One region of the Pseudomonas sp. 31-12 genome, then DNA from elsewhere that is predicted to be linked to it. Evidence: predicted binding sites of a transcription regulator. Region 1 holds the regulator's gene; each other region holds the start of a gene.

Region 1 (10,042 bases):
AGGCCGCCTTGCTGCGCCGCATGGGGCGCGGTTTGCTGGTCACCGAGCTGATGGGCCAGGGCCTGAACATGGTCACCGGCGATTACTCCCGTGGTGCGGCGGGTTACTGGGTCGAGAACGGCGAAATCCAGTTCGCGGTCCAGGAAGTCACCATCGCCGGTAACATGCGCGACATGTTCAAGCAGATCGTTGCCGTGGGTAATGACCTGGAGCTGCGCAGCAACATTCGCACCGGTTCGGTGTTGATCGAGCGGATGACCGTCGCAGGCAGCTAACGCTGTCCGCTACACAAAAAGGCGCGCCACCCATTGGGTGGCGCGCCTTTTTTGTGCCTTTGCACTGGCCCCTGTGGGAGCGGGCTTGCTCGCGAAGGCGGTGTATCAGTCAACAAAGATGTTGAACGTGGTGGCCCCTTCGCGAGCAAGGTATTTGTCGTGTATTGCCGGCTTGTGTTGGTTCTCATTATCATCTAATAATAAATCTCATTACCGAATGAGCCCGGATCATGAGTTCTGCCTTGCACGAGCAGCCTTACCTCGAAAGCTGGCGCTGGATGAGTCGCCAGATCCGTTGCGCGATGGACCCCGACGAACCGCGCCTGATCGAACATTACCTGGCTGAAGGCCGGTATCTGGCGTGTTGCACGGCCACTTCTCCCTGGACCATTGCCGAAACCTCCTTTCGTTTGCTGCTCGACACCGCCGCCGATGTCGCGCTGCCCTGGCACTGGCGGACTTACTGCCTGGACCAGGCCTGGCGCCCATTGCGCGATCTGGAACGCCTCTCTCTGTGCAAATGCCGCCTCAAGCGCTGGCAAAGCTACACCTGGCAACTGGCGATCTGCGAGTTGCAGCCCTCGATTCCTCTCATAGAACTGGTGCAAGGATTTAGTGATGACCAAGACCCGTATTGAGCGCGACAGCATGGGCGAGCTTCAAGTCCCGGTGGACGCCCTCTATGGCGCGCAGACCCAGCGTGCGGTGGATAACTTCCCGATCAGCGGCAAGCCGATGCCGGTGCAGTTCATCCGCGCTCTGATCCTGGCCAAGGCTGCCGCCGCCCAGGCCAACGTCGAACTCAAGCAGATCAGCGAGTCCCAGGGCAAAGCCATCGTCGATGCATCACTGGGGTTGCTTCAGGGCGACTTCATGCAGCACTTTCCGGTGGATATCTTCCAGACCGGTTCCGGCACCAGTTCCAACATGAACGCCAACGAAGTGATCGCCACCCTGGCCAGCCGTCTGCTCGGTGAGCCAGTGAACCCTAACGATCACGTGAATTGCGGCCAAAGCAGCAACGACATCATCCCGACCACCCTCCATGTCAGCGCTGCACTCGCGTTGCATGAACAACTGCTGCCGGCGCTGGTGCGGCTGGTGCAGGTCATCGAGCGCAAGGCTGAAGAGGTTCATCACCACGTCAAAACCGGTCGCACGCACCTGATGGACGCGATGCCGGTGCGCATGAGCCAGGTCCTGAATGGCTGGGCGCAACAACTCAAGGCCAACATCGGCCATTTGCAGGACTTGCTGCCGAGCCTGCAATCCCTGGCCCAGGGCGGCACGGCGGTAGGCACCGGGATCAATGCGCATCCGCAATTCGCCGCGCGTTTCAGCCAGCAGCTGAGCGAACTGACTCACGTTCAATTCACGCCGGGCAAGGATCTGTTTGCCCTGATCGGCTCCCAGGACACTGCGGTGGCGGTCTCCGGCCAACTCAAAGCGACAGCGGTTTCCCTGATGAAGATCGCCAACGACCTGCGCTGGATGAACTCCGGCCCGCTGGCCGGCCTCGGCGAAATCGAACTCGAAGCGTTGCAGCCGGGCTCGTCGATCATGCCGGGAAAGGTCAACCCGGTGATCCCGGAAGCCACCGCCATGGTCGCCGCCCAGGTGATCGGCAATGACACGGTGATAACCATCGCCGGTCAGTCGGGCAATTTCGAATTGAACGTGATGCTGCCGATCATCGCCCAGAACCTGCTGAGCAGCATCGAATTGCTGGCCAACTCCAGCCATCTGCTGGGGGAGAAGGCCATCGCCACTTTCAAGGTCAACGAGGCGCGGATCAAAGAGGCGCTGTCGCGCAACCCGATTCTGGTGACCGCACTCAACCCGATCATCGGTTACCAAAAAGCCGCTGAAATCGCCAAGAAGGCCTATCAGCAGGGCCGTCCGGTGATTGATGTCGCCCTGGAACACACCGACCTGACACGCAGCCAACTGGAAGAATTGCTCAACCCAGAGAAGCTCACCGCAGGCGGCGTGTAATCACCGCTACCGCTTTGGAGGCTCACCATGGAGCACTGGAAACGCACGATCGAAAGGGCCAATCGCCATTTCATGCTGGGCGAACTCGTCGATGCCCGCGAGGCTTACTTGCAGGCTTTGGCCCTGGCCCAGGTGTTGTTCGAGCGCTGGGCGGATGCCGACGAAGCGGTGGCGGCCTGCGTGATTTCCCACCACAACCTGGCCGACTTGCATTTGAGTCTTAACCAGCCGGAGGAGAGCGCCGAATATTTGTGCGCGATCCATCAGCGGTTGTTGCAGACCCTGCAGGACCCGCGCCTGGCCCCGGCCCTGCGTGAAGCCGCGCTGCGCCAAAGCAGCAAAACCTATGTCGAGCTGCTGAATTTCATCAGCGAGCATGGCGAATACCCGCGCACGCACCGTTTGCTGCGCACCGATACCGCATCGTCTGCGCCTCTACATCATGGAGTCCATTGAAATGGCTTTTACCTTGCCTGCCCTGCCTTACGCCTACGATGCCCTGGAACCGCATATTGATGCGCAGACCATGGAGATCCACTACACCAAGCACCACCAGACCTACATCAATAATCTCAACGCCGCTGTCGAGGGCACCGAATTTGCCGAATGGTCGGTGGAAAAACTGGTCGCCAGCGTCCAGCAACTGCCGGAAAAACTCCGTGCGGCGGTGATCAATCAGGGCGGCGGCCACGCCAACCATTCGCTGTTCTGGGAAGTGATGGCGCCTCACGGCGGCGGCAAACCCGACGGTGCGCTGGCCAAGGCGATTGATGAGCAACTGGGTGGTCTGGAGAGTTTCAAGGAAGCGTTCACCAAAGCCGCGCTGACCCGCTTTGGCAGTGGCTGGGCCTGGCTGAGTGTCACACCGCAAAAGGCCCTGATTGTGGAAAGCAGCGGTAACCAGGACAGCCCGTTGATGAATGGCAATACGCCGATCCTCGGCCTGGATGTCTGGGAGCACGCCTATTACCTGCAATATCAGAACCGCCGTCCGGAATACATCAATGCGTTCTACAACGTCATCAATTGGCCTGAAGTCGCTGCGCGGTATCAGGCTGCGCTGGTTTAAGTCCTCTATCAAAACAATCCAAGGCTGACTATGGGCACTGAAACACTGGCGATCGGCAGCGGACGAATGTTTCGCTACGCGTTGGGATCGCTGTTGCTGCTGGCGGGCATGTCGTTGTTGGTCGCCCATGGACTGGCGTGGCTGGACCTCGAGCCAAGATTGCTGCGCGCACTGCAGGGCGGGGCGATTTGCGCCTTGGGCACTGCGTTGGGTGCAGTGCCGGTGCTGGTGATTCGGCGGATGCCGCAGTCGGTCAGCGATACGCTGCTCGGTTTCGGTGCCGGGGTGATGCTCGCGGCGACGGCGTTTTCGCTGATTGTCCCGGGGATCTCCGCCGCTGAAAGCCTGGGGCTGACACCCTGGGCGGCCAGCGGACTGATCAGCTTCGGCATCATGCTCGGCGCGTTCGGGCTGTTTCTGGTGGATCGAAAGGTCTCGGGCGCCTCACCGGAAATGCTCGTCGGAACCCTGGAACGGCCGGTCATCCCGCCGCGGATTTGGTTGTTTGTGTTTGCCATCATTGCCCACAACATTCCTGAAGGCATGGCGGTCGGGGTCTCGGCCGGTGGAGGAATGCCGGATGCCGACAGCCTGGCCATGGGCATCGCGTTGCAGGATGTACCGGAAGGGCTGGTGATCGCGCTGGTGCTGGCAGGCGCGGGGATGTCGCGGGTCAAGGCGTTCCTGATCGGTGCGGCATCAGGGTTGGTCGAGCCGGTCTTCGCGCTGTTGTGCGCCTGGTTGGTGAGCCTGGCCGAATTGCTGTTGCCATTGGGATTGGCGCTGGCGGCGGGGGCGATGTTGCTGGTGGTCACCCATGAAGTCATCCCCGAATCGCGGCGCAATGGTCACGACAAGCTGGCGAGCCTTGGGTTGTTGGCCGGGTTTTGTTTGATGATGGTGATGGATACGGCGTTGGCCTGAATCGTGGCGAGGGAGCTTGCTCCCGCTCGGCTGCGCAGCAGTCGTGAAATCAGCGGATGCGGTATATCTGAAATGTTGCGGTGGCAGGTTTTAGGGCCGCTTCGCAGCCCAGCGGGAGCAAGCTCCCTCGCCACAGGTGCCCGCTCAAAAAGGCGGGTTATTCGCCTTCGTCGAAGAAGTTGTTGATCAATGCGACCAGCGCATCCATCGCTTCCTGCTCTTGCTCGCCTTCCGTACTCAGATGGATTTTGGTGCCCTTGCCGGCGGCGAGCATCATCATGGCCATGATGCTTTTGCCATCGACCGTGGATTCTGGTGTGCGACCGACTCTGATCTTGCATTCCGGATACTGACCAGCAACGCCAACGAATTTAGCCGAAGCGCGGGCATGCAGGCCCAGCTTGTTGATGATTTCTATGTCCCGAGCAGGCATCGCGATGTGAATCCTTTAGCTGAGGTCGCGGTGGCGAACCTGGACGTTCTTCAGGGATTGTTGCAGGACCTGGCCCAGACGTTCGGTCAGGTAGACGGAGCGGTGATGCCCGCCGGTGCAGCCAATGGCAATGGTGACATAAGCCCGGTTGCTGGCGGCAAAGCGCGGCAACCACTTGAGCAGGTATGTGGAAATGTCCTGGAACATCTCTTCGACGTCCGGTTGTGCCGCCAGGTAGTCGGCCACCGGTTGATCAAGTCCGGACTGCTCACGCAATTCCGGTTTCCAGTAAGGGTTGGGCAGGCAGCGCACGTCGAACACCAGGTCGGCGTCGACCGGCATGCCACGCTTGAACCCGAAAGACTCCACCAGGAACGCAGTGCCGGCTTCCGGCTGGTTCAGCAGGCGCAACTTGATGGTATCGCGCAGCTGATAAAGGTTCAGGTTGGTGGTGTTGACCTTGAGGTCGGCCAGGTCGGCGATAGGGCCCAGCAACAGGGTCTCGTCTTGAATCGCCTCGGCCAGCGAGCGATTGGCGTTGCTCAGAGGGTGGCGACGACGGGTTTCCGAGAAGCGTTTGAGCAACGTTTCTTCGTCAGCGTCCAGATACAGCACATCGCATTTGATATGCCGACTGCGGACTTCTTCCAACAGTTCCGGAAACCGTGACAGGTGACTCGGCAGGTTGCGCGCATCGATGGAGACGGCAACCAGCGGCTGTGCCAGTTCAGTATGAATCAGCGCGCGCTCGGCCAGTTCCGGCAGTAATCCGGCGGGAAGGTTGTCGATGCAGTAGTAGCCGTTGTCCTCGAGAACATCGAGGGCGGTACTTTTACCTGAGCCGGAACGGCCACTGACGATGATCAGGCGCATGATCAGTGACCGTTCTGCTCGTCCAGGACAACCTGATACAAGGCTGCGTTGCTCGGGGCACTGCGCAGTTTTTCGCGCACTTCCTTGCGATCGAGCATGCTGGCGATCTGGCGCAGAAGTTCCAGGTGGGCATCGGTAGCGGCTTCCGGGACCAGCAGAACGAACAGCAGGTCAACCGGGGCGCCGTCGATGGCGTCGAAATCGATGGGGGCGTCGAGGTGCATCAATGCGCTGACAGGCGACGTACAACCTTTCAGACGACAGTGGGGAATGGCGATGCCGTTACCAAAACCGGTCGAACCGAGTTTTTCACGGGCAATCAGAGCCTCGAAGACATCTTGCATCTCCAGATCCGGGACTTCTTTATGGATAAGGTTGGCAATTTGCTCGAGGGCTTTCTTTTTGCTGCCGCCCGGCACGTTCACGAGGGAACGGCCGGGGGTCAGGATGCTTTCAAGTCGGATCATGGGTAGGGAGTGTTAACGACCGGTCGCGCCCTGGAGGAGGCTTTGGGTCTTTTCCTTATGCTTTTTGAGTTGTTTATCCAGCTTGTCGGTCAGCGCGTCGATCGCCGCATACATATCGGTATGCTCCGCGTTGGCGACCACTTCATTGCCGGGAATATGCAGCGTGGCTTCGATTTTCTGCTTGAGCTTTTCGACCGTCATCGTGACCTGCACGTTGGTGATCTTGTCGAAATGCCTCTCTAATCGTTGGAGTTTTTCGCCGATGTAGGTGCGAAGAGGTTCGGTCACTTCCAGTTGGTGTCCACTGATGTTGACTTGCATACAGCTTCTCCTTCGTTGCCAGTGCATAAAGCGGCAGGCAGAAATGCCTGCCACTGGAACGCTGTGGCGTGGCTCTACATCAACCGCTTGCGTTCGCTCGAAGGCGCGATTCCGAGGGATTCGCGGTACTTGGCGACGGTGCGGCGAGCCACCTGAATGCCTTGTGCCTCCAGTAAACCAGCGATCTTGCTGTCACTCAACGGCTTTTTCTGATTTTCCGCAGCAACCAGTTTTTTGATGATCGCGCGGATCGCTGTGGACGAGCATTCACCGCCTTCGGAGGTGCTGACGTGGCTCGAGAAAAAGTATTTCAGTTCATATATGCCCCGAGGGGTATGCATGAATTTCTGTGTAGTCACCCGGGAAATCGTCGATTCGTGCATGCCTACCGCTTCGGCGATGTCATGCAGGACCAGCGGTTTCATCGCTTCGTCGCCGTACTCCAGGAAGCCGCGCTGATGCTCGACGATCTGGGTGGCTACTTTCATAAGAGTTTCGTTGCGGCTTTGCAGGCTTTTGATGAACCAGCGGGCTTCTTGCAGCTGATTGCGCATAAAGGTGTTGTCGGCACTGGTGTCGGCGCGGCGTACAAAACCGGCATATTGAGCGTTGACCCGCAACCGTGGCACCGATTCCTGGTTCAGCTCGACCAGCCAGCGCTCGTTGTCCTTGCGCACGATCACGTCAGGGACAACGTACTCGGCTTCACTCGACTCGATCTGCGAGCCCGGACGCGGGTTGAGGCTCTGCACCAGTTCGATCACCTGGCGCAGTTCATCTTCCTTGAGCTTCATGCGGCGCATCAGCTGGCTGTAGTCGCGGCTGCCGAGCAGGTCGATGTAGTCGGTGACCAGGCGCTTGGCTTCGGCCAGCCAAGGCGTCTTGGCGGGCAGCTGGCGCAGTTGCAGCAGCAGGCATTCACCCAGATTGCGGGCGCCGATGCCGGCCGGCTCGAATTGCTGGATGCGGTGCAGGACGGCTTCGATTTCGTCCAGTTCAATGTCCAGTTCCGGATCGAAGGCTTCGAGAATTTCCTCGAGGGTTTCGTCCAGGTAACCCTGATTGTTGATGCAGTCGATCAGGGTCACGGCTATCAGGCGATCGGTGTCGGACATCGGTGCCAGGTTCAGTTGCCACAACAAATGGCTTTGCAGGCTTTCGCCGGCCGATGTGCGGGTGGTGAAATCCCACTCGTCGTCATCGCTGCTGGGCAGGCTGCTGGCGCTGGTCTGGTAGACGTCTTCCCACGCGGTATCGACAGGCAGTTCGTTGGGAATGCGCTCGTTCCAGTCACCTTCCTCGAGGTTATCCACCGTCGGGGCGGTTTCCTGATAGGAGGGTTCCGAAACATCGGCGTTGGGGAGCTGTTCGGCTTTGTCGGCCAATGGGTCGGCGTTATCGAAGTCGTCGCCTTCTTCCTGGCGTTCGAGCATCGGATTGGACTCCAGGGCCTCCTGGATTTCCTGTTGCAGGTCCAGGGTCGACAATTGGAGCAGGCGGATGGCCTGTTGCAGCTGCGGTGTCATCGTCAGCTGCTGGCCCATTCTCAAGACTAGCGATGGTTTCATGGCAGGGGCTTAACACCTTATTCGCCGGCGCACATGCGCCATCCACTACAGGGCGCCGGAGCGCCAAACATAAGCAAATTATATGCCCGAAACTGCAGCGTTTGCCTAGAGCGCTGTAACAATAAAAAAGTATTGATTTTTTATCGAGACGAGCGCTCGGACAACCAGCCAGACACGTCAGCGCTTACAGGCGGAACTCGTGGCCCAGATACACTTCCTTGACCAGTTCGTTGGCCAGGATGGTGGCGGAGTCACCTTCGGCGATCAGCTGGCCATCGTTTACGATGTAGGCAGTTTCGCAGATATCCAGGGTCTCACGGACGTTGTGGTCAGTGATCAGCACGCCAATGCCTTTGGCCTTGAGGTGGTAGATGATCTGTTTGATGTCGCCCACCGAGATCGGGTCCACACCGGCGAAAGGTTCATCGAGCAGGATGAATTTCGGGTTGGTGGCCAGTGCCCGGGCGATTTCCACGCGGCGGCGCTCACCACCGGACAGGCTCATGCCGAGGTTGTCGCGGATGTGGCTGATGTGGAATTCCTGCAGCAGGCTTTCCAGCTCCTTGCGACGATCGGCCTTGTCGAGTTCCTTGCGGGTCTCGAGGATGGCCATGATGTTGTCCGCAACCGAGAGTTTGCGGAAGATCGACGCTTCTTGCGGAAGATAGCCGATACCGGCCTTTGCACGACCGTGCATCGGCTGGTGGCTGACGTCCAGGTCGTCGATCAGTACGCGACCCTGATCGGCCTGCACAAGGCCAACGATCATGTAGAAGCAGGTGGTCTTGCCGGCGCCGTTAGGGCCCAGCAGGCCGACGATCTGACCGCTGTCGATGGACAGGCTGACGTCACGCACGACCTGGCGGCTCTTGTAGCTCTTGGCCAGATGCTGAGCTTTCAGAGTTGCCATTACGGGGCCTTTTGCTCTTCGGTTTTCTTTTTCGGCTGGATCACCATGTCAATGCGCGGACGCGACTCGGTGACCTTGCTGCCCGTAGCACGCCCGGCGCTCGCAAGCTTTTTCTGGGTGTCGTAGACGATTTTCTCGCCTTGGGTGGTGTTGTTGTCCTTGTCGATGACTTTCGCTTTATCGATCAGCACGACGCGGTTTTGCGAGGCGTGGTACTGGATGGTCACCCCCCAGCCTTGCACAGGCTTGGTGTCGCCAGCCGTCTGCATCTGCTCAAAGTAGGCAAGGTTGCCCACCGATGTCACCACGTCAATGTCGCCAGTCGAGGTGCGAGTGATGGTCACGGTATTGCCGGTGACCTTCATCGAGCCCTGAGTAATGATCACGTCACCCTTATAGGTGGCAACGCCATTCTTGTCGTCCAGTTGGGCGTCGTCGGCCTGAATGCGGATAGGCTGCTCTTGATCGTTCGGCAGACCCCAGGCGCTCACGCTTCCCAGTGCTGCGCCCAGACTGAGCAAAATAGGGAGAGTTTTAACGAGCCTCATACTGTCCTCTTACGTTCGATAGCAGGTGTATCCTGCTTTCTTTCAAGTACGCTTTCATTCCGTTGCCTGTCGATACACCGCCAGCGCCGTCGATTCTAACGGGTTGATCGGTCTGCGCATATTGCTCCTTGGGGAACACAGTCATACGGGTGGTGGTAATCAGGGTTTTGCGGTTTTTCTCGTCGAAACGCGTGATGCGGACCGAGTCGATCAGCTCGACCTGAGTGCCGTCCGGGTTGACTTCGCCGTGCTCACTCTGGACGTGCCAGGGAAACTCGGTACCACGAAACATGTTCAGGTCAGGGTTGGTCAGCAACGTCACCTCGCTCACTTTCAGGTGTTCGACCTTGTCGGACGTCATTTCATACTGCAATTTGCCGTCCGGCAGGTACTGCACGCTGTGGGCGTTCAGGGCGTAATAGTCGATCGCGCTTTCATCGACCTTGACCACGGGTTTGTCGAGGAAGCGTTCGGGGCTGATGTTCCAGTAGCCGACCGCGGCGAACAGCGCCGCGATGCAACCGAACAACAGGATGTTACGAATCTTTTTGCTCAGCATAGTGGGCTCACAGGTACGCGGCGTTGGCCGCATCGAGGCGGCCCTGGGCGCGCAGGATCAATTCACAGAATTCGCGTGCGGCACCCTCGCCACCACGGGC
Region 2 (10,042 bases), 640 kb from region 1:
GGCGAGGTCCGCGTGGCGTTGCAGGGTGGCATACTCGTGGTAGTCGAGGCCGGCCCGGCGCAGGCGCTTGTCGTCCATCTCGAAGCCCAGCGGTTCGATCAAATGCAGGTGGCAGCCACTGTTGGCGCACAGCCTGATAACGTTGCCGGTATTCGGCGGAATTTCTGGTTGGAAAAGGATGACGTGAAACATGCACGGCTCCGAAGGTAAAGATGAGCGGCATTCTACGCCGCCCATCGATCCACGTTCGAAACTATTACCTCGGGTCATGGGGTCGCTGGCGATTGTCGGACTGATGGTGGGGCTGATGATCGGCCGCCTGACCACGCCTGACCCCAGCGAATTGCAACAGGTCGAGGTGACGGACGATGGGCTGGTGGTGTGGTTCAACAACGAACCCAAGGCCCACGGCGAGTTTGTCGACGGCAGCCTCGCGTTGCTGTTCGAGGCGCAAGGCAAGGCGCAGAAAGGCCAGCTCAAACTCAACGACAAGGTCGTGAACTGGCGGACGCGCTTGAGTGACGGAGGGTTGTTGCTGACGGTAGTGGCGGCCCGGCCATTGCAGGGCGAGTGGACCGGTAGCGAGGTCGATGACCGCTGGCGGCTGGAGATCCATCTCCGGGAGCAATAAAAGAGGGAATCCCCGGCCTGCCTGTACCAAGGTCCCCAAAACGGCAGGGCTCGCGCATGGCGTCGAGCCCGGTGTAAAGAAGGAACCCCTGACCTGCCTGTATCAAGGGCCCCAAAACTGGGGGCTCGTCGCTTATGCGGTGTGAGCCCGATGTAAAGAGGGGAATCCCCGGCCTGCCTGTACCAAGGTCCCCGAAACCGGGTAGTGAACTGAATCACTGAATGGACTATTGCAGGGGGCGTGCCAGGTTTTAACAAGTTGAAACAGAATGTCGCGCTGAAACGTCGAAAGCCCCGTATTCCGCGGCTTTCGTGTTTTTTCGATAGGGGTTCGATTGCGAACTCAGGCGGGATTTCGGATCTGTTGCCGTGCGCGATTGCGGTTCACGGTGCATTGCGGCGGTGCACAGAGGGCTTGCGGTGCATTCTTAATGGGGACTAATCCTTGAATCGACCCCTCACCCTAACCCTCTCCCGGAGGGAGAGGGGACTGACCGAGTGGTTTGATCGAAGTGCTGCGACCTGAGACATCGAGCCGAACTCTGGATTTGAAAGTTGTCGAGATCGGCTCCCTTTCCCCTCTCCCCTCTGGGGAGAGGGCTGGGGTGGTTCTCAGGTCTGCCGATTAACCCTCTTCCCCCTCATCATCATCCCCACCATCAACCTTCATCCCCAATTCCTTGATCTTGCGCGTCAGGGTATTACGCCCCCAACCCAGCAAAACCGCAGCATCCCGACGCCGTCCGGCGGTGTGTTTGAGTGCGGTCTCGATCATGATCCGTTCGAACGCCGGCACGGCGCTGTCGAGCAGGCTCGACTGGCCGCGAGCCAACGCCTGGTCAGCCCACTGACGCAGCGCCTGCTCCCAGTTGGTCACCGGCGCCGAATCCTGCGGCAGGCTCAACAGCTCCGGCGGCAGGTCGCTGATGTGCACTTCGCGACCCGAAGCCATCACCGTGATCCAGCGGCAGGTGTTCTCCAGCTGACGCACGTTGCCGCCCCACGGCAGGTTCTTCAGGTATTCCTCGGTTTCGCTTTTCAGCAGCTTCGGCTCCACCGCCAGTTCTTGCGCAGCGCGGCTGAGGAAGTGCTTGGCCAGGGTCGGGATGTCTTCGCGACGGTCCGACAGCCGTGGGATGTGGATGCGGATCACGTTGAGGCGGTGGAACAAGTCCTCACGGAATTTCCCGGCATGCACCAGGGTTTCCAGGTTCTGGTGAGTCGCGGCGATGATCCGTACATCGACCTTCACCGGCGTATGACCGCCGACGCGGTAGAACTCGCCGTCGGCCAGTACGCGCAGCAAACGCGTCTGGGTGTCCGCCGGCATGTCGCCGATTTCGTCGAGGAACAGCGTGCCACCGTCCGCCTGCTCAAAGCGCCCGCGACGCAGGTTGGCCGCGCCGGTGAATGCACCTTTCTCATGGCCGAACAACTCGGATTCCATCAGGTCTTTCGGGATCGCCGCCATGTTCAGCGCGATGAACGGCGACGCCGCCCGTGGACTGTGACGGTGCAGGGCGTGGGCTACCAATTCTTTACCGGTACCGGATTCGCCGTTGATCAGCACGGTGATGTTGGAGTGGCTCAAGCGCCCGATGGCGCGAAACACTTCCTGCATCGCTGGCGCTTCGCCGATGATTTCCGGGGTGCGGGTCAGGGCGACCGGGACTTCCAGGCCTTGTTGTTCCTGAGCATGCTGGTTCGCACGCTTGACCAGCGACACTGCTTCGTCGACGTCGAACGGTTTTGGCAGGTACTCAAACGCGCCGCCCTGATAGGACGCGACAGCGCTGTCCAGATCGGAGTGCGCAGTCATGATGATCACTGGCAACCGTGGGTGTTGCTCGCGAATCCGCGCCAGAAGGTCCAGGCCACTGGCACCCGGCATGCGGATGTCGGAGATGATCACATCCGGCTGCTGGCGCGCCAGGCGGCTCATCACGCCATCGGCGCTATCGAAGCTTTGCGTGGTCATGCCTTCTTGCTGCAAGGCTTTTTCCAGGACCCAACGGATAGAACGGTCGTCATCGACGATCCACACGGTTTCACTACGGCTCATGTCGATGTGGCTCCTTGTTCCAGTGGCAGAAAGATCGAGAAGGTGGTGTGGCCTGGATGGCTGTCACATTCGATCAGGCCCTGGTGCTGGCTGATGATGTTCTGGGTAATGGCCAGGCCCAGTCCGGTACCGTCCGGACGACCGCTGACCATGGGGAAGAAGATGGTTTCCTGCAGGTCTGCGGGAATGCCGGGACCGTTGTCGATGATTTCGATCTTGGTCACCAGGCGATGGCGCACGTGGCCGATGGTGAACTGGCGCATGGCGCGGGTGCGCAAACTGATGCGGCCCAGACGCAGCTCGTTCTGGCTGCTGATGGCCTGCATCGCGTTGCGCACGATGTTCAGTACGGCCTGAATCATTTGTTCGCGGTCGATCAACACGTCCGGGATGCTTGGATCGTAGTCGCGCACCAAAGTGATGCAGCCCTGACTTTCGGCCTCCACCAGATGACAGACGCGTTCGAGCACTTCATGGATGTTGCACATCGCCAGCGACGGCAGTTTGTTAGAGCCGAGCATGCGGTCGACGAGGTTTCGCAGACGGTCGGCTTCTTCAATGATCACGTTGGTGTAGTCGCGCAAGCTTTCTTCCGGCAGTTCGCGGGCAAGCAATTGTGCGGCGCCGCGAATCCCGCCCAGCGGATTCTTGATTTCGTGAGCGAGGCCGCGCACCAGCATCTTGCTGGTCTCTTGCTTCGACAGTTGCGCCTCTTCCTTGGTGATCCGCAGCAAGCGGTCGCGAGGATGGACTTCCAGCAGCAGCATTGTGGCGCCGTTGGCCAGGATTGGTGTCACCGCGTAGTCGACGGTCAGCGTCTGGCCGGTGAGGGCGGTGAGCATGGCTTCGCGCTTGGTGAACGGGTGCGCCTGCTCGACTGCCTGGCGCAAGGAATTCAGCGCTTCGGTGGATTCGGTGAACAACTCGCTGATGAACTGCCCATGGCTGCGCTGACCGCTGATGGCCAGGAGCATCTCCGCCGCCGGGTTCATGTACTCGAGGCGCAGTTCGGCGTCGAGCAGGATGGTGGCGGTGGTCAGGTTGTCGAGAAGCAGACGATGCAGTGCGTCACTGATGGTCATTTAGGACCTCTTTTGGAGCAGGGCATGCGCGTGAATAACGCGCCTATACAAGGAAAATGCAAAAACCAAACCAAGGCTCCGAAAAGAAGCGTTTAAAGCCTGAAACGGGCGTTTGACGCTCGTTTGCGTGGCGTTCTGCCAGCTTTCGCGGGTACTTTCGAACCAAAATGGGTTGAGATGTGGGAACGGTGCAACCTATTGCACCAATATAGTGCGCAAAGCTGAACGAAGTTAGAAGAAACGCAGGAAGGGATTTTTTTCTTCTTCGGGTTTGTCTTTAAGCGGACATTCCGGCCGTTGACCGTAGTCGGTGAGGGTGCAGGGCTTGACCTTGCGTTTCTGTGCGAGGGAGATGCGCAGCATCTGGAAGGGTTGATTGGCTGTTCGTTCGACCGTGCGGCCTTGTTCGTCGAGGATTTCCACGGACAGGTTGTGGCTGCCGCGGTCGATGTTGCTCAGGGCAAACACCGGGCTGAGGCCGGGCTCGGCGGTGGGTTGGCCGTCGAGCAGCAATCGGTAGCGATGGCCCCGTTGCAGGCCGGGTTCATTGGTGACACTGACGATCAGTTCCCCGGCATTGCTACGGACCGTAGCGTCGGGTTCCGGGACCAGCACGCGGAGCATGTCGTAGTGGAACAGCGGCAATTCTTCATTCTTTTTTGCAGCAACCACGGGGCTCGCGCCAGTCGGGTTGGCAGACATGCGATTGCTCGTCGCCAGCGGCACGCGCTTGGCGTTGCCTGAGCCTGGTCGGTCGGTGTAGACCCGGTTGCCGTGAGCGTCGACGTAGGTGAAGACCTCGGCTGTAACCGGCAGTGCGATCAGGCAGGCGATCAGCAGCCACACCCTCATGGTTTATGCACTCGCTGCACGGTGAACGTCACCGTCGGGCTTTGCTGGACGATGTTCTCGCCGTCTATCACCTGCACCGCCAGGCTGTGTTCTCCACGGTCGATGTTCACCAGTTGCAGGATCGGCACGTTGCTCGATTGCCCGTAGGGTTGATCGTCCAGCAGCAACCTGAACAGGTGCGGCGCTTGAAGGCGTGGTTTGATCATGACGCTGACCGTGAACGTACCATTGTTGGCGCGCAGGGCTTCGTCGGTCGGCAGACCGGTCAACTCCAGCACCTCGTAGGCGCTGTGCAGTTGTTCGCGGTTGCTGGCTTCGGCAGCGGGCGCAGGAGGTGCCTGGCGCTCAACGCTGTTGAGCGGAGGCAGCTCGACGGGCTGCGCCTTGACGCCGTCGGGCGGTTGATTACTGTAGGCGGTGTTGCCGGAGGCGTCGGTGTACTTATAGATCTGCGCTGCGGCGGGCAGGGCGATCAGCAGCAACATCAGTAAAAAACCACGACCCATAAAATCGACCAGAAACGAAAGCGTTGGGGTGCAGCATAGGTCAGGGGCGGCGATTGACCCAATTCATAAACATCAGGGCATGAATTGCCGAAATCCCTCAAACACCACACCCCCCCCTGTGGGAGCGGGCTTGCTCGCGAAAGCGGAGTGTCAGTCACCATCAATGCAAGCTGACACACTGCATTCGCGAGCAAGCCCGGTCCCACATTGGTACTGAGTTGGTCTCTAAATCGCGGGCACAAAAAAGACCTCCCGAAGGAGGCCTCTTTTTTTGTCACGCCGCTTGCGCAGGCGCTACCGGATCAGCAGCTGTAGTACAGCTCATATTCCAGTGGGTGTACGAAGGTGCGAACCTTGATTTCTTCTTCGCTTTTCAGAGCGATGTAAGCGTCGATGAAGTCATCGGAGAACACGCCGCCTTTGGTCAGGAACGCACGACCTTTGTCCAGCTCTTCCAGGGCTTCTTTCAGGCTGCCGCAAACTTGTGGGATCTCTTTCGCCTCTTCAGGCGGCAGGTCGTACAGGTTTTTGTCAGCGGCGTCGCCTGGGTGGATCTTGTTCTGGATGCCGTCCAGGCCAGCCATCAACAGGGCAGCGAAGCCCAGGTACGGGTTGGCTGCCGGATCCGGGAAGCGGGCTTCGATACGGCGAGCGCGAGGGCTGGACACGTAAGGAATACGGATCGAAGCGGAACGGTTGCGCGCCGAGTAGGCCAGCATCACTGGAGCTTCGAAACCTGGGACCAGACGCTTGTAGGAGTTGGTCGACGGGTTGGTGAAGCCGTTCAAGGCCTTACCGTGCTTGATGATGCCGCCGATGAAGTACAGGGCGGTGTCGGACAGGCCGGCATAACCTTCGCCAGCGAAGGTGTTCTTGCCATCTTTGGCGATGGACAGGTGAACGTGCATACCCGAACCGTTATCGCCGTACAGCGGCTTAGGCATGAAGGTCGCGGTGCGGCCGTATGCATCAGCAACGTTGTGTACGCAGTACTTCAGGGTCTGAACTTCGTCAGCCTTGGCCACCAGGGTGTTGAACTTCACACCGATTTCGTTCTGGCCGGCAGTGGCCACTTCGTGGTGGTGAACTTCGATGACCAGGCCCATTTCTTCCATGGCGTTGCACATGGAGGTACGGATTTCGTGGTCGTGGTCGAACGGCGGAACCGGGAAGTAGCCGCCTTTGACGCCTGGACGGTGGCCTTTGTTACCGCCTTCCACGTCCTGGTCGGACATCCACGAACCTTGTTCGGAGTAGATCTTGAACATCGAGCCGGAGATGTCGGACTTGAACTTCACTTCGTCGAAGATGAAGAACTCTGGCTCCGGGCCAACGAATACGGTGTCACCGATACCGGTCGACTTCAGGTATTCCTCGGCACGCTTGGCGATCGCACGTGGGTCACGGTCGTAGCCTTGCATGGTCGAAGGCTCGATCACGTCGCAGACCAGGATCAGGGTTGGCTCTTCGGTGAACGGGTCGAGGACAGCGGTGGAATCGTCCGGCATCAGGATCATGTCGGAAGCTTCGATGCCTTTCCAGCCAGCGATGGAGGAACCGTCGAACATTTTGCCTTCTTCGAAGAAAGCTTCATCCAGCGCGTCGCGAGCCGGCATGGTCACGTGGTGCTGAGTGCCTTTGGTGTCCGTGAAGCGCAGATCAATCCACTTGACGTCATGATCTTTGATGAGTTGAACCGACTTCGACATAGTGTCCTCCGGGTGGCTTCGGGCTTAGTAGTGGATGCCCTTAGAATGTGGGTGATGCCGGCGCGAATACTCTGCCAAGGCAACCTGCCTCACAAGGGAGCAAATTGCATGCCAGTGCCCCAGCATGGGTTTTTTGCCCCAATATCACGCTTATAAAGGCACAAAGCGTCTGTAAGCGGAAAATCTCGCCCTACAATGTAGCGTTAAAATCGCTAAATGACCCGTTTTGGTGCGCGCAAAACCTTCTGCACATTAACTGGTTAAACCTTGAGCAATTTCCGCTATAATCCGCGCCCCCCTTTTTCGGCTGGGCCTGCGCGCGCTGTTTTCATGAAATTAATCGTAAAAGTCTTCCCCGAGATCACCATCAAGAGCCGCCCGGTACGGATGCGTTTCATCCGCCAGTTGGCCAAAAATATCCGTACCGTGCTCCGCGACCTGGACCCGGCTGTGGTGGTGAACGGTGTGTGGGACAATCTCGAGCTGGAAACCCGCGTCAGCGAGCCCAAGGCCCTGAAGGAGATGACGGAGCGCCTGAGCTGCATGCCGGGCATCGCGCATTTCCTGCAAGTCGATGAATACCCGCTGGGTGACTTCGACGACATCGTCGCCAAGTGCAAGCAGCACTTCGGTGAGGCGTTGGCCGGGAAGATCTTTTCGGTGCGCTGCAAGCGTGCCGGCAAGCATGAATTCAGTTCGATGGACGTCGAGAAATACGTCGGCAGCCAACTGCGTCGTCAGTGCGGCGCTGCCGGAATCTCGCTGAAAGAGCCGGAAATCGAAGTTCGCATCGAAATTCGCGACAAACGGTTGTTCGTGATCCATAGCCAGCACAACAGCATCGGTGGATATCCGCTGGGTGCCCTGGAACAGACGCTTGTGCTGATGTCCGGCGGCTTCGATTCGACCGTTGCCTCTTACCAGATCATGCGCCGTGGCCTGATGAGCCATTTCTGCTTCTTTAATCTGGGCGGAAGGGCCCATGAACTGGGCGTCATGGAAGTCGCGCACTTCATCTGGAAGAAGTACGGCAGCTCCCAACGCGTGTTATTTGTGAGTGTGCCATTCGAGGAAGTACTGGGAGAAATTCTCGGGAAAGTCGATAACAGTCATATGGGTGTAGTTTTGAAGCGTATGATGTTGCGCGCTGCTTCCCGTATTGCCGATCGGCTGGACATCGAAGCGCTGGTTACTGGCGAGGCGATTTCCCAGGTGTCGAGCCAGACACTGCCGAACCTGTCCGTGATCGACTGCGTGACCGACAAGCTGGTCTTGCGTCCGCTGATCGCCAGTCACAAGCAGGACATCATCGACCTGGCCAACGAAATCGGCACTGCCGACTTCGCCAAGCACATGCCGGAATACTGCGGGGTCATCTCGGTGAACCCCAAGACCCACGCCAAGCGTCCGCGCGTGGAATACGAAGAACAACAGTTCGACATGGCAGTCCTTGAGCGTGCGCTCGAGAACGCCAAACTGGTGCCGATCGATCGTGTGATCGACGAATTGGGCCAGGACTTGCAGATCGAAGAAGTCAGCGAAGCGCTGGCTGGTCAGATCGTCATCGACATCCGTCATCCGGATGCCGCTGAAGACGACCCGCTGGGCCTCGATGGCATTGAGGTACAAACGATGCCGTTTTATGCATTGAACGCTCGTTTCAAGGAACTGGACCCTACTCGCCAGTACCTGCTGTATTGCGACAAAGGCGTGATGAGTCGCCTGCATGCCCACCATTTGCTCAGTGAGGGGCATGCCAATGTGCGCGTTTATCGACCGAGCTAAGAGCCCGGGGCTGTATGCCTGTGGCCTGCGTCACCGGCCCCCCGACTCTGCCGTCAAGCTGTAACGGCAAGGCCTGACTCTACTGTAAATCGCTGCCAAGACTTGTCAGCACACCGAATCCTCTGATCGAGATACACAAGTGATCGAAAATCTACGCAACATCGCCATCATTGCTCACGTTGACCATGGTAAAACCACCCTGGTAGACAAACTCTTGCGTCAATCCGGCACCCTGGAGCGCAACGAGCTCAACGACGAGCGCGTGATGGACTCCAACGACCAGGAGAAAGAGCGCGGTATTACCATTCTGGCGAAAAACACCGCCATCAACTGGAACGGCTACCACATCAACATCGTGGACACCCCGGGCCACGCCGACTTCGGCGGCGAAGTTGAACGCGTAATGTCGATGGTTGACTCCGTTCTGCTGCTGGTTGACGCTCAAGACGGCCCTATGCCGCAAACCCGTTTCGTGACCAAGAAGGCTTTCGAAGCCGGCCTGCGTCCAATCGTGGTCATCAACAAGGTTGACCGTCCAGGCGCGCGTCCGGACTGGGTTCTGGACCAGATCTTCGACCTGTTCGACAACCTCGGTGCTACCGAAGAACAGCTGGACTTCAAAGTCGTCTACGCCTCGGCCCTGAACGGCATTGCCGGTCTGGAACACACCGACATGGCTGAAGACATGACCCCGCTGTACCAGTCGATCGTCGACAACGTACCTGCGCCGAAAGTCGACCGTGAAGGTCCGTTCCAGATGCAGATCTCCGCTCTGGACTACAACAGCTTCCTGGGTGTTATCGGCGTTGGCCGTATCGCTCGTGGCCGCATCAAGCCGAACACTCCGGTTGTCGCTATCGACGCCGATGGCAAGAAGCGTACCGGTCGTATCCTGAAGCTGATGGGTCACCACGGTCTGCACCGTATCGACGTTGAAGAAGCAGCTGCCGGCGACATCGTCTGCATCAGCGGCTTCGACCAGCTGTTCATCTCCGACACTCTGTGCGACCCACTGAACGTCGAAGCGATGAAGCCGCTGACCGTTGACGAACCAACTGTTTCCATGACCTTCCAGGTAAACGACTCGCCTTTCTGCGGTAAAGAAGGCAAGTTCGTGACGTCCCGTAACATCAAGGAACGTCTGGACAAAGAACTGCTCTACAACGTTGCCCTGCGCGTTGAAGAAGGCGACACCGCCGACAAGTTCAAAGTCTCCGGCCGTGGTGAGCTGCACCTCTCGGTACTGATCGAAACCATGCGTCGCGAAGGCTTCGAAATGGGTGTTGGTCGTCCGGAAGTGATCATCCGTATGGTTGACGGCGTGAAGCACGAACCGTACGAAAACGTGACCATCGACCTGCCAGAAGAATCGCAAGGTTCGATCATGGAACAGATCGGTATCCGTAAGGGCGACCT
Region 3 (10,042 bases), 970 kb from region 1:
TTGGCGGTTTGCTGGCGGATATGGCTCATGAGGCTGAGGGAAACTTCATCGGAGATCGCCAGAGGCCCGATCGGCATGCCGGCCTTGCGCGCTTCGGTCTCGATCATCGGCGCGCTCACGCCCTCGCCGAGCATCGCGATGCCTTCATTGGTGAAGGTGCCGAACACTCGCGAAGTGAAGAAGCCACGACTGTCGTTGACCACAATCGGTGTTTTCTTGATTTGCAGGACGAAATCGAAGCCGCGCGCCAGGGTTTCGTCGCTGGTGTTGGCGCCCTTGATGATTTCCACCAGCGGCATTTTCTCCACCGGGCTGAAGAAATGCAGACCGATGAACTTCGCTTGATCCGGCACCGCGGTGGCCAGGCCGCTGATCGGCAAGGTCGAGGTGTTGGAGGCGATCACGGCGGTAGGGCCGACGACCTTTCGCGCCGCCGAGGAGACTTTGGCTTTTAGTTCACGGTCTTCGAAGACCGCTTCAATAATCAGGTCGCATCCGGCCAGGTCCGCATCGCTTTCGCTGGTGTGGATCCGCGCCAGAATCGCCTCTCGCTGTTCCGGGAGCATCTGGCCGCGCGCGACTTTCTTGTCCAGCAGCGCCGCCGAGTGGGCCTTGCCCTTCTCCGCTGCCGCGAGGTTGATGTCCTTGAGCACCACGTCGATGCCGGCCGAGGCGCTGACAAAAGCAATGCCCGCGCCCATCATCCCGGCGCCGAGCACACCGACTTTTTGCGTGACAAAAGGCGCAAACCCTTTGGGCCGCGAGCCACCGGCGTTGATTTCATTGAGCTGGAACCAGAAGGTGCCAATCAGGTTTTTCGAGATCTGGCCGGTGGTCAGTTCCGTGAAATAGCGGGTTTCGATGAGGTGTGCGGTGTCGAAATCCACCTGGGCGCCTTCAACGGCGGCACAGAGAATCTTCTCCGGCGCCGGCATGCAACCCTGGGTTTTACTGCGCAGGATCGACGGCGCGATGGCGAGCATTTGCGCGACTTTCGGGTTCGACGGCGTGCCGCCGGGAATCTGATAACCCTTCACGTCCCAACGCTGCACGGCCGCCGGATTGGAAATAATCCAGGCTCGCGCCTTGCTCAGCAATTCATCGCGATCCGCTGCCAGCTCATCGATTAAACCGGCTTGCAACGCTTGTTGCGGCCGGACTTTTTTGCCTTCGAGCAGGTACGGCAAGGCTTTTTCAATGCCCAGCATCCGCACCATGCGCACTACACCGCCACCCCCCGGAAGCAGACCGAGGGTCACTTCCGGCAGGCCGAGTTGCACGGATGGATTGTCCAGCGCGACGCGGTGATGGCAGGCGAGGCAGATTTCCCAGCCGCCGCCCAGCGCCGCACCGTTAATTGCAGCCACCACCGGTTTACCGAGGGTTTCCAGGGTGCGCAGCTGGCCTTTGAGCGTCAGGACCATGTCGTAAAAGGCCTTGGCTTCGGGTTTGCCAACCTTGATCAGTTCATTGAGGTCGCCGCCGGCAAAAAAAGTCTTCTTGCCCGAGGTGATGATCACGCCGGCAATGCTGTCCTTTTCGGCCACCAGACGGGCGACGCAGGCGGCCATGGCCTCGCGATAGACCGCGTTCATGGTGTTGGCGCTCTGCCCCGGCATGTCGATGGTCAGGACGACGATCTGGTCCTGACCTTTTTCGTAACGAATGGCTTCGGTCATGTCACTTGTTCCTTAAGGTCGGGGCTCAGAGGCGTTCGATGATGGTGGCAATGCCCATGCCGCCGCCGACACACAGGGTCGCGAGACCATAGCGCAGGCGCCGGATTTCCAGTTCATCGAGCAGCGTGCCGAGAATCGCGCAGCCAGTGGCGCCCAGCGGATGGCCCATGGCGATGGAGCCGCCGTTGACGTTGACTTTGTCCGGGTCGATGGCCATGTCCTTGATGAATTTCAGCACCACCGAGGCGAAGGCTTCGTTGACCTCGAACAGGTCGATGTCTTCGACCCGCAGCCCGGCCTTGGCCAGTGCCTTGCGAGTGGCCGGTGCCGGGCCGGTGAGCATGATGGTCGGATCGGTGCTGGTAACTGCAGTGGCGACGATCCGCGCCCGTGGCTGCAGACCCAGCGCCCGGCCCTTGGCCTCGGAGCCAATCAACATCAGGGCGGCACCATCGACGATGCCGGAGCTGTTGCCCGGGGTGTGGACGTGGTTGATCCGTTCCACCTGGCTGTAAACGCGCAACGCGGTGGCGTCAAAACCCATCAGCCCCATCATCTCGAAACTTGGCTTGAGCTTGCCCAGGCCTTCAAGGGTGGATTCGGCGCGGATGAACTCATCGTGATCGAGCAGGATGATGCCGTTCTGATCCTGCACCGGCACCAGCGACTTGTTGAACGAGCCGTTCGCCCGCGCGCGCGCTGCCTTTTGCTGGGAATGCAGCGCGTAGGCATCGACGTCCTCGCGGCTGAAGCCTTCAATCGTGGCGATCAGGTCGGCGCCGACGCCTTGCGGGGTGAAATGGCTGTGCAGATTGGTTTCCGGATCCAGCGCCCAAGCGCCGCCATCGCTGCCCATCGGTACGCGGGACATGGACTCGACGCCACCGACCACCACCAGATCTTCGAAACCAGACCGGACTTTCATCGCGCCGAGGTTCACGGCTTCCAGCCCCGAAGCGCAGAAGCGATTGATCTGCACGCCGGACACACTGACGTCCCAATCGGCGACCTGTGCCGCGGTCTTGGCGATGTCCGAGCCCTGATCGCCGATCGGCGTGACACAGCCGAGCACCACGTCATCGACCTGGCTGGTATCCAGCGAAGTGCGCTGCTGCAACGCCGTGAGCAGCCCGGCCACCAGATTCACCGGTTTGACGCTGTGCAGGGCGCCATCGGCCTTGCCTTTGCCACGGGGCGTGCGTAACGCGTCGAAAATCAAAGCTTGGGTCATGACGTCCTCGAACCTGGGCGGTGAGTAAATACTGAGCTTCCACCTTAGGCCGAGCCGCCATGGATTCAATGACCGCAGCGCTCACTGGCGTTGACGGTCACGCTCAGACGGACGGTCGTTCGAGTGTGGATTAACCGATTCACGTCACCAAGCTGTCTAGCAGACGGGCGCCCAAGAAGCTGGCAATAGGCCTCATGCGTTTTTAAAAGCTTTAAGTGATAAAACCATACGAAATGGATCTAAACCAAGCGTGACGCGGGCTCTAAGGTGAACATATACGAAGTTGTCGTCGGGTTTTGCCGAGGCACTCGTCTTACAGGAAGTTCAGCGCTCTGCCGTCATGGAGATATGCAGGCAGGCATCAGGAAATAACAATAAAGGCGGTCAAGCCATGTTCAAGCATTCGAAAGTACGTCAAGCCGGGCTCATTCTTTTCGCCACTACGCTGTTGTTGATTTTGCCGAACCTGACCAAGGTGATCGGCTAGTCGGACTTCAAATAATACGGCGCCAGGTTTTTATATCGCCCTCTTAAAAATGTGACTGGTTCGCTACCCGGGCCAGCGTGGGTGTGCCAACCTTTACGGCACTTCCACGACATGGACGGCGATCATTTGAAAACGCTCATTCTGTTCGGGGCCTTGCTGCTCAGCACGCCTCTGTATGCCGCACAGCTCAATCTCGAGCTGGGCGCGAGCAGTCGCACCTGGCAGACCGAGGAATTGCTCAAGCACCCTCAGGCCCAGACCATCATCATCAGCGACGACGTTTCCTACAAGCGGGAGATGAGTTATCGCGCAGTTCCGTTGGCGGCATTGTTGACCGGCATCAAGCCTGAAGATCATCTGCAAGCCGTGGCGCTGGACGGGTTTGCCGCAGAACTGTCGGCGGCGCCATTGCTGAACACCAAGGGCGCGCGCGCATGGCTGGCGATTGAAGACCCGGCCAAGCCGTGGCCTGCCTTATCCGAAGGGAAACCCGGCGCCGGGCCGTTTTATCTGGTTTGGGTCGATCCGCAGGCCGGCAACATCAGCCCTGAGCAATGGCCGTTTCAAGTGGCGAGCATCAAGCGCATGGCGCCGGTGGCCGAGCGCTTCCCTGCCCTGCTGCCTGATCCTGCGTTGAAGCCGGATGATCCGGTGAATAAAGGCTTTGCGTTGTTTCAGAAGAATTGCCTGGCCTGCCATCGATTGAACGGTGCCGGGGATGCGCAGTTCGGGCCGGACTTGAACATTCCGTTTAACCCGACCGAGTACTTTGGGGCGGATTTTCTAAAGCGCTACATTCGAGATCCGCAGAGCTTGCGGCAGTGGCCTCAGGCGAAGATGCCGGGGTTTGCGGCGACGGTATTGCCGGAGGGGGATCTGGAAATGCTGGTGGGGTATTTGAAGCATATGGCCGGGCGCAAGGTTAAGCCCTGACACCATTCCCCTGTGGGAGCGAGCCTGCTCGCGATAGCGGTGCGTCAGTCAGTACAGTTGTGACTGACAGTCCGCTATCGCTAGCAGGCTAGCTCCCACAGGGGGTTGTGGTGCTGCGGTTATTGCTGCTGGACTGAGATAATCGGCATCGGCGTCGGCGACACGAACACCTTTGCATGCATCTGCTCACACCCTCCGCCACGGCGCATGCCGCGTACCGGGCAGGCGTCCAGGTAATCCAGGCCCACGGCCAGTTTCAAATGGCGCTCGGGGCGGGCCAGTTCGTTGGTCACATCGAAACTGTACCAGGCGTCATCCAGCCAGGCTTCCGCCCAGGCGTGACTGGCCAGGTGTTCGCTGTTCTCGCTGTACAAATAACCCGACACATAACGCGACGGAATGCCCAGGCTGCGAGCACACGCGAGGAACGCGTGGGTGTGGTCCTGACAGACGCCGGAACGCCCGGCGAAGGCCTGGGCGGCGCTAGTGTCGACTTCGGTTGAGCCCGGCGTGTAGGTCATGTGCGAATTCAGGCCATGCATCAAGTCGATCAGCGCCGTACGATCCCGGCGTTTTTTGCATTCTTTCTCAGCGAACGCACGCAACGCCTCGTCGGCTTCTGTCAGGCGCGTGAAGCGCAGGAACGGCAACGCCGACTGGCTTTCATGTTCCGCTTCGCGCAGTTCATCGATGTCCACCTGGCCACGGGCGCCGATGATGATCGCCTCGTGGGGTTCGTCCATGGTCAGCACGTGCAGGATGTTGCCGAACGGATCGAGTTGCGCACGCACCGGGCGCGGCAGGTCGAGTTGCCAGCTGAGCACGTGCTGGCGTTCGCTGTCGTGGGGTGTCAGTCGCAGGTACTGGATGCTCGCCCGCACCTGATCTTCGTAGTGATAGGTGGTTTCGTGGCTAATGGAAAGTCTCATGCAGCCTCCAGGTAGGAACTGTGAATGGCGTTACCCAACTGGCGCACCAGCGGGATGAATTCGGTCAGCCAGGCGTGCAGCCCTTCGTCGAGAATTTCGTTGATGCCGGTGTAGCGCAGACGCGCGTCCATTTCCGCCGCCAGACGCTGCGCGGGACGGCCATTGGCCCCCGGCAGTTGGGCGAGGATCTGGTCGATTTCTTCGGTGCAGGCGCGCAAGGAACGTGGCACATCGGCGCGCAGCAACAGCAGTTCGGCCACATGCCGGGCGCCGGGTGCGTCGCGGTAGATCTCGGTGTAGGCCTCGAACGACGACAACGCCCTTAACAAAGCGCTCCACTGGTAATACGCGTGCGCCGTGCCATCGCTGACCGCTTCGGCCTGATCGCCGGCCATTTCGTAACGCGCATCAAGCAGGCGCAACGTGTTGTCCGCCCGTTCGATAAACGTCCCCAGGCGAATGAAGCGGAACGCATCGTTGCGCATGATCGTGCCGTAGGACGCGCCACGGAACAGGTGGGAACGCTCCTTGATCCACTCGCAGAAACGGCTCATGCCGTAGCGACTCAAGCCTTGCTCGGCGATCCCGCGAATTTCCAGCCAGGTGGCGTTGATGTTTTCCCACATGTCGGCAGTAATTCGCCCACGCACCGCATGCGCACTGGCCCGCGCCGCGCCGAGGCAGCTGTAGATGCTCGCCGGGTTGGCCGCGTCCAGGGCGAAGAAATGCAGCAGCCGTTCGGCGTGCAAATCTCCGTGACGCTCGAGGTAATCGTCCAGGGTGCCGGTGATCAGCAGCGGCATGGCCAGTTCGTGCAGACCGTCGCCGCGACCATCCTGTGGCATCAGAGACAGCGAATAACTGATGTCGAGCATCCGTGCGAGGTTTTCCGCCCGCTCCAGGTAACGCGACATCCAATACAAATCCGAGGCAGTTCTACTTAACATGGCAAGCTTCCTTCAATCCTCGACCACCCAGGTGTCCTTGGTGCCGCCGCCCTGGGATGAGTTCACCACCAGGGAGCCTTCACGCAGGGCAACACGGGTCAAACCACCGGGCACAACCCGGGTTTCGCGGCCAGACAATACAAACGGACGCAGGTCGATGTGACGTGGCGCGATGCCGTTTTCGACAAAGGTCGGACAGGTCGACAGCGACAACGTCGGTTGCGCGATGTACGCGTGGGGCTTGGCTTTTATCCGTGCGCGGAACGACTCGATTTCCGCCGCGCTCGCCGCCGGCCCCACCAGCATTCCGTAACCGCCGGAGCCCTGGGTTTCCTTGACCACCAGGTCTGGAAGATTGGCCAGTACGTGGGAAAGCTCAGAAGGATTGCGACACTGGAACGTCGGCACGTTCTTCAGGATCGGTTCTTCGTCCAGGTAAAAACGGATCATGTCGGTGACAAACGGATACACCGACTTGTCATCCGCCACCCCGGTGCCGATGGCATTCGCCAGCACCACGTTGCCAGAGCGGTAAGACGACAGCAGCCCTGGAACGCCGAGCATCGAGTCCGGGTTGAACGCCAGCGGATCAAGGAACGCATCGTCGAGGCGACGGTAAATCACGTCGACGGCTTTCGGCCCGTCCGTGGTGCGCATGAACACCTTGTCGTCACGCACGAACAGGTCCGCGCCCTCAACCAACTCGACGCCCATCTCCCGCGCCAGGAAGGCATGCTCGAAAAACGCGCTATTGAAGCGACCCGGCGTCAGCACCACCACGCTCGGGTTATCGATCGGGCTGGAGCTTTTCAGGGTGTCGAGCAACAGGTTCGGATAATGATCGATCGGCGCGATGCGCTGGGCCGAGAACAGTTCGGGGAACAGCCGCATCATCATCTTGCGGTCCTCGAGCATGTAGCTCACGCCGCTGGGTGTACGAAGATTGTCTTCGAGCACGTAGTACGTGCCGTCACCATCGCGCACCAGGTCGACGCCGGAGATGTGCGAGTAGATATCGCGGTGCAGATCGAGCCCTTGCATCGCCAGCTGGTATTGCTCGTTGGCCAGCACTTGCTCGGCCGGAATGATGCCGGCCTTGATGATGCGCTGCTCATGGTAGAGGTCGGCGAGGAACATGTTCAACGCCTTGACCCGCTGGATGCAGCCGCGCTCGACGATCCGCCATTCACTGGCGGGGATGCTGCGCGGGATGGTGTCGAAAGGAATCAGGCGCTCTGTGCCCTGCTCGTCCCCGTAGAGCGTGAAAGTAATCCCGGCGCGATGAAATAACAGATCGGCCTCGCGTCGCCGTTGTGCCAAAAGCTCGTCAGGCGTCTCGGCCAGCCAACGGGCAAACTCCCGATAATGCGGGCGGACCTGGCCGCCTGCATCGTACATCTCATCAAAATAGGTGCGGATCATGCCGTACTCCTTGTCACCCGGACATCTAGGCTTCGCAAGGCCCGTGCCATCGGCAGAAACGCTTTGTTATCAACCAGTTGGATAATCACGCCGTTTGCACCGCACCAATCCTGTGCAGCAAACGCCCCAACCTGATCGCCCCCGCTTCATTGCAAGGCGACGGTGTCGCCTATCACCAGCATAGTCAGAGTTGATTTCACTGCCCGGCCGGCGCTGCGGATAATCCGCGCATTCGCTGCAAAACCTGACCAAAACTTCCCTTTAGCCGCCTGCTCAGGCGGTTTTTTTTGCGTCGGATTCTTGTTTCAGGGTTTTGCCGAGGGGATGTTCCGGGCGCCATAAACGAAAACGGCCAACCCGAAGGTCAGCCGTTGCTGAGCGTTGTCACTGTTCATAACGTTATGCGAGTCGCCCTCGTACTTCCTGCTTGACGCCCCACCCTTCGATGATACCGCCCAGAGGCTCAACCACCGCCTCGAAACCCTGTTCGAAATCGCCGATGTCATCGTAGGTGGCGTACATGACTTTGCTCAGTTCGAGCGCCCATGCGCCGTCATCGCGCACACTGATTTGCGCGTTCAACGATTCACCCTTGTATTGCCCTGCCGCCCTGCGTGCCCGCTCCTCGTCCGGGAAAATGGCGTAGAACTCGATGGGATGGAATCGTGAGAAATCGAAACCGCCTTCTTTCATGCGGCGCAACACGCTGCTGCTGATGTCTTCTTGATAGGCTGTGCTCATGAAACGTCCCCCTCAATCTTGATGGATAGACTTTCCGTATTCCCGGCACTCGCAACCGATTGGTGCGAGCGATGCGGCAACAACGTTGCCGGTGGGAAGCAAGCATGTAGCTGACAAGACCAGACCTTAGCGATCCGTTCGCTGATCTCGCTTGCAGAGTAGCCCCAAGACAGAGGCGCTGCCAAGGCCTGGATAAGAATGAGACAGGTGTTGTTCAGATTGGCGTGATGCCGAGGATTTGTATGCTGTTCTGGGTCTTGAGATCTTTGACGCTTGCGTCGGCGGTTCGCCCTTCCAGATCGTTCAGATCCAGTTCGGCGGCGACAGGAAGGAGCCGGGCCTTGATGAGTTTCGCGGCTTGCTCGTTGTCCGGGCATTCCTCGCACTCAAAGACTTCATCGAGTGTTTCACCGTGATCATCCACGAAAGTGATTTTCCACTTTTGCATCAGTGCCTCCTCGAACAAACCCGCAAATGGGCTTACAACCATCTGGACTTTTGGCCTGAGTGATCGTTCAAACGGATTACCGCGTAGAAGTATGAAAAACACAGAACCTGTGGGAGCGGGCTTGCTCGCGAAGGCAGTCTTTCAGGCAACATCACTGTTGAATGGAAAACCGCTTTCGCGAGCAAGCCCGCTCCCACAAGGGGTTATGCGTACAGCTTGAGTTTAGTCGTTGCTTGGCTTGTTGATCGCTTGCAGCACGTATTGCGGCAAGGCGAAGGCGCCGATGTGGATTTCCGGGTTGTAGTAGCGGGTGATGATGCCGCTGCCGGCGAAACGCTGCTGCAAGGTTTCACGGGACAACTTGCGATAGGCCGTGTTGGTCGCGCCCCAGGCAAAGGTCATCGAGCCACCGATGTAGGTCGGCACCGCCGCCTGATAGAAGTGCCAGTCCGGGAACAGGCTGCGCAGGCGACCGGCAGTGGTTTTGACTTCTTCGATCTGCATGAACGGCGTGCCGTTCTGGGTCACGAGGATGCCGCCTTCGTTCAGGCAGCGACGGCAGGCCTGGTAGAAGTTTTCCGAGAACAGCACTTCACCCGGACCGATAGGGTCGGTGGAGTCGGAAATGATCACGTCGAATTTTTCAGTGGTGGTGGCGACGAAACGCATGCCGTCGTCGATCACCAGGTTCAGGCGTGGATCATCGAACGCACCCTTGGAGTGGTTCGGCAGGAATTCCTTGCACATGTCGACCACGGTGCCGTCGATCTCGACCATGGTGATGTGCTCGATGCTGCGGTGCTTGGCCACTTCACGCAGCATGCCGCCGTCGCCGCCACCGATGATCAGCACGCGCTTGGCGGAGCCATGGGCGATGATCGGAACGTGGGTGAGCATCTCGTGGTAGATGAATTCGTCGGCTTCGGTGGTCTGGATCACACCGTCCAGTGCCATGACCCGGCCCATGCGCGGGTTTTCGAAAATCACCAGATGCTGGTGTTCGGTGCGCACTTCGTGCAGCAGTTTTTCCATGCGAAAACGCTGGCCGTAGCCTTCGTAGAGGGTTTCCAGGTAGTCGCTGGTGGTGATGTTGCTCATGGGAAGTGCTCCGATGAATGCGGTGGCAACGGACGGTTACCCGCCCATGACGGCTAATCGATCGACTCGATTAACCGGGAAAGGCGCGCATTCTACGTTGCGGAAGATGACAGGTCGAACCTCACTT

The links. Region 1 encodes sigma-54, which starts transcription at its own class of promoters, with help from an activator protein. Its sites were predicted from a motif close to ANTGGCATNNANNTTGCTNT; they were not measured.
Region 2: glnA (glutamate--ammonia ligase) is a predicted target of sigma-54. The motif match lies at 6,938-6,957, and genes of this name have one in related genera.
Region 3: DJ564_RS10170 (circularly permuted type 2 ATP-grasp protein) is a predicted target of sigma-54. The motif match lies at 7,660-7,679, and genes of this name have one in related genera.

The regions. Positions count from the first base shown of each region.
Region 1 covers NZ_CP029482.1:1,203,551-1,213,592, forward strand. Annotated here, with positions in the region: gene pmbA (metalloprotease PmbA) at 1-275, shown strand, start outside; gene DJ564_RS05415 (FagA protein) at 506-913, shown strand; gene DJ564_RS05420 (aspartate ammonia-lyase) at 894-2,270, shown strand; gene DJ564_RS05425 (hypothetical protein) at 2,298-2,726, shown strand; gene DJ564_RS05430 (superoxide dismutase) at 2,728-3,339, shown strand; gene DJ564_RS05435 (ZIP family metal transporter) at 3,370-4,263, shown strand; gene DJ564_RS05440 (HPr family phosphocarrier protein) at 4,421-4,696, opposite strand; gene rapZ (RNase adapter RapZ) at 4,712-5,569, opposite strand; gene ptsN (PTS IIA-like nitrogen regulatory protein PtsN) at 5,572-6,036, opposite strand; gene hpf (ribosome hibernation-promoting factor, HPF/YfiA family) at 6,049-6,357, opposite strand; gene DJ564_RS05460 (RNA polymerase factor sigma-54) at 6,432-7,925, opposite strand; gene lptB (LPS export ABC transporter ATP-binding protein) at 8,110-8,835, opposite strand; gene lptA (lipopolysaccharide transport periplasmic protein LptA) at 8,835-9,383, opposite strand; gene lptC (LPS export ABC transporter periplasmic protein LptC) at 9,370-9,942, opposite strand; gene DJ564_RS05480 (HAD family hydrolase) at 9,950-10,042, opposite strand, start outside.
Region 2 covers NZ_CP029482.1:563,211-573,252, forward strand. Annotated here, with positions in the region: gene DJ564_RS02660 (tRNA (cytidine(34)-2'-O)-methyltransferase) at 1-192, opposite strand, end outside; gene DJ564_RS02665 (hypothetical protein) at 191-631, shown strand; gene ntrC (nitrogen regulation protein NR(I)) at 1,256-2,692, opposite strand; gene glnL (nitrogen regulation protein NR(II)) at 2,689-3,774, opposite strand; gene DJ564_RS02680 (DUF4124 domain-containing protein) at 4,006-4,626, opposite strand; gene DJ564_RS02685 (DUF4124 domain-containing protein) at 4,623-5,132, opposite strand; gene glnA (glutamate--ammonia ligase) at 5,435-6,841, opposite strand; gene thiI (tRNA uracil 4-sulfurtransferase ThiI) at 7,172-8,626, shown strand; gene typA (translational GTPase TypA) at 8,766-10,042, shown strand, end outside.
Region 3 covers NZ_CP029482.1:2,176,577-2,186,618, reverse strand. Annotated here, with positions in the region: gene DJ564_RS10195 (3-hydroxyacyl-CoA dehydrogenase NAD-binding domain-containing protein) at 1-1,679, opposite strand, end outside; gene DJ564_RS10190 (acetyl-CoA C-acetyltransferase) at 1,705-2,910, opposite strand; gene DJ564_RS10185 (cytochrome c) at 3,509-4,330, shown strand; gene DJ564_RS10180 (transglutaminase family protein) at 4,450-5,259, opposite strand; gene DJ564_RS10175 (alpha-E domain-containing protein) at 5,256-6,206, opposite strand; gene DJ564_RS10170 (circularly permuted type 2 ATP-grasp protein) at 6,219-7,628, opposite strand; gene DJ564_RS10165 (ribonuclease E inhibitor RraB) at 8,028-8,369, opposite strand; gene DJ564_RS10160 (hypothetical protein) at 8,584-8,817, opposite strand; gene speE (polyamine aminopropyltransferase) at 9,040-9,915, opposite strand.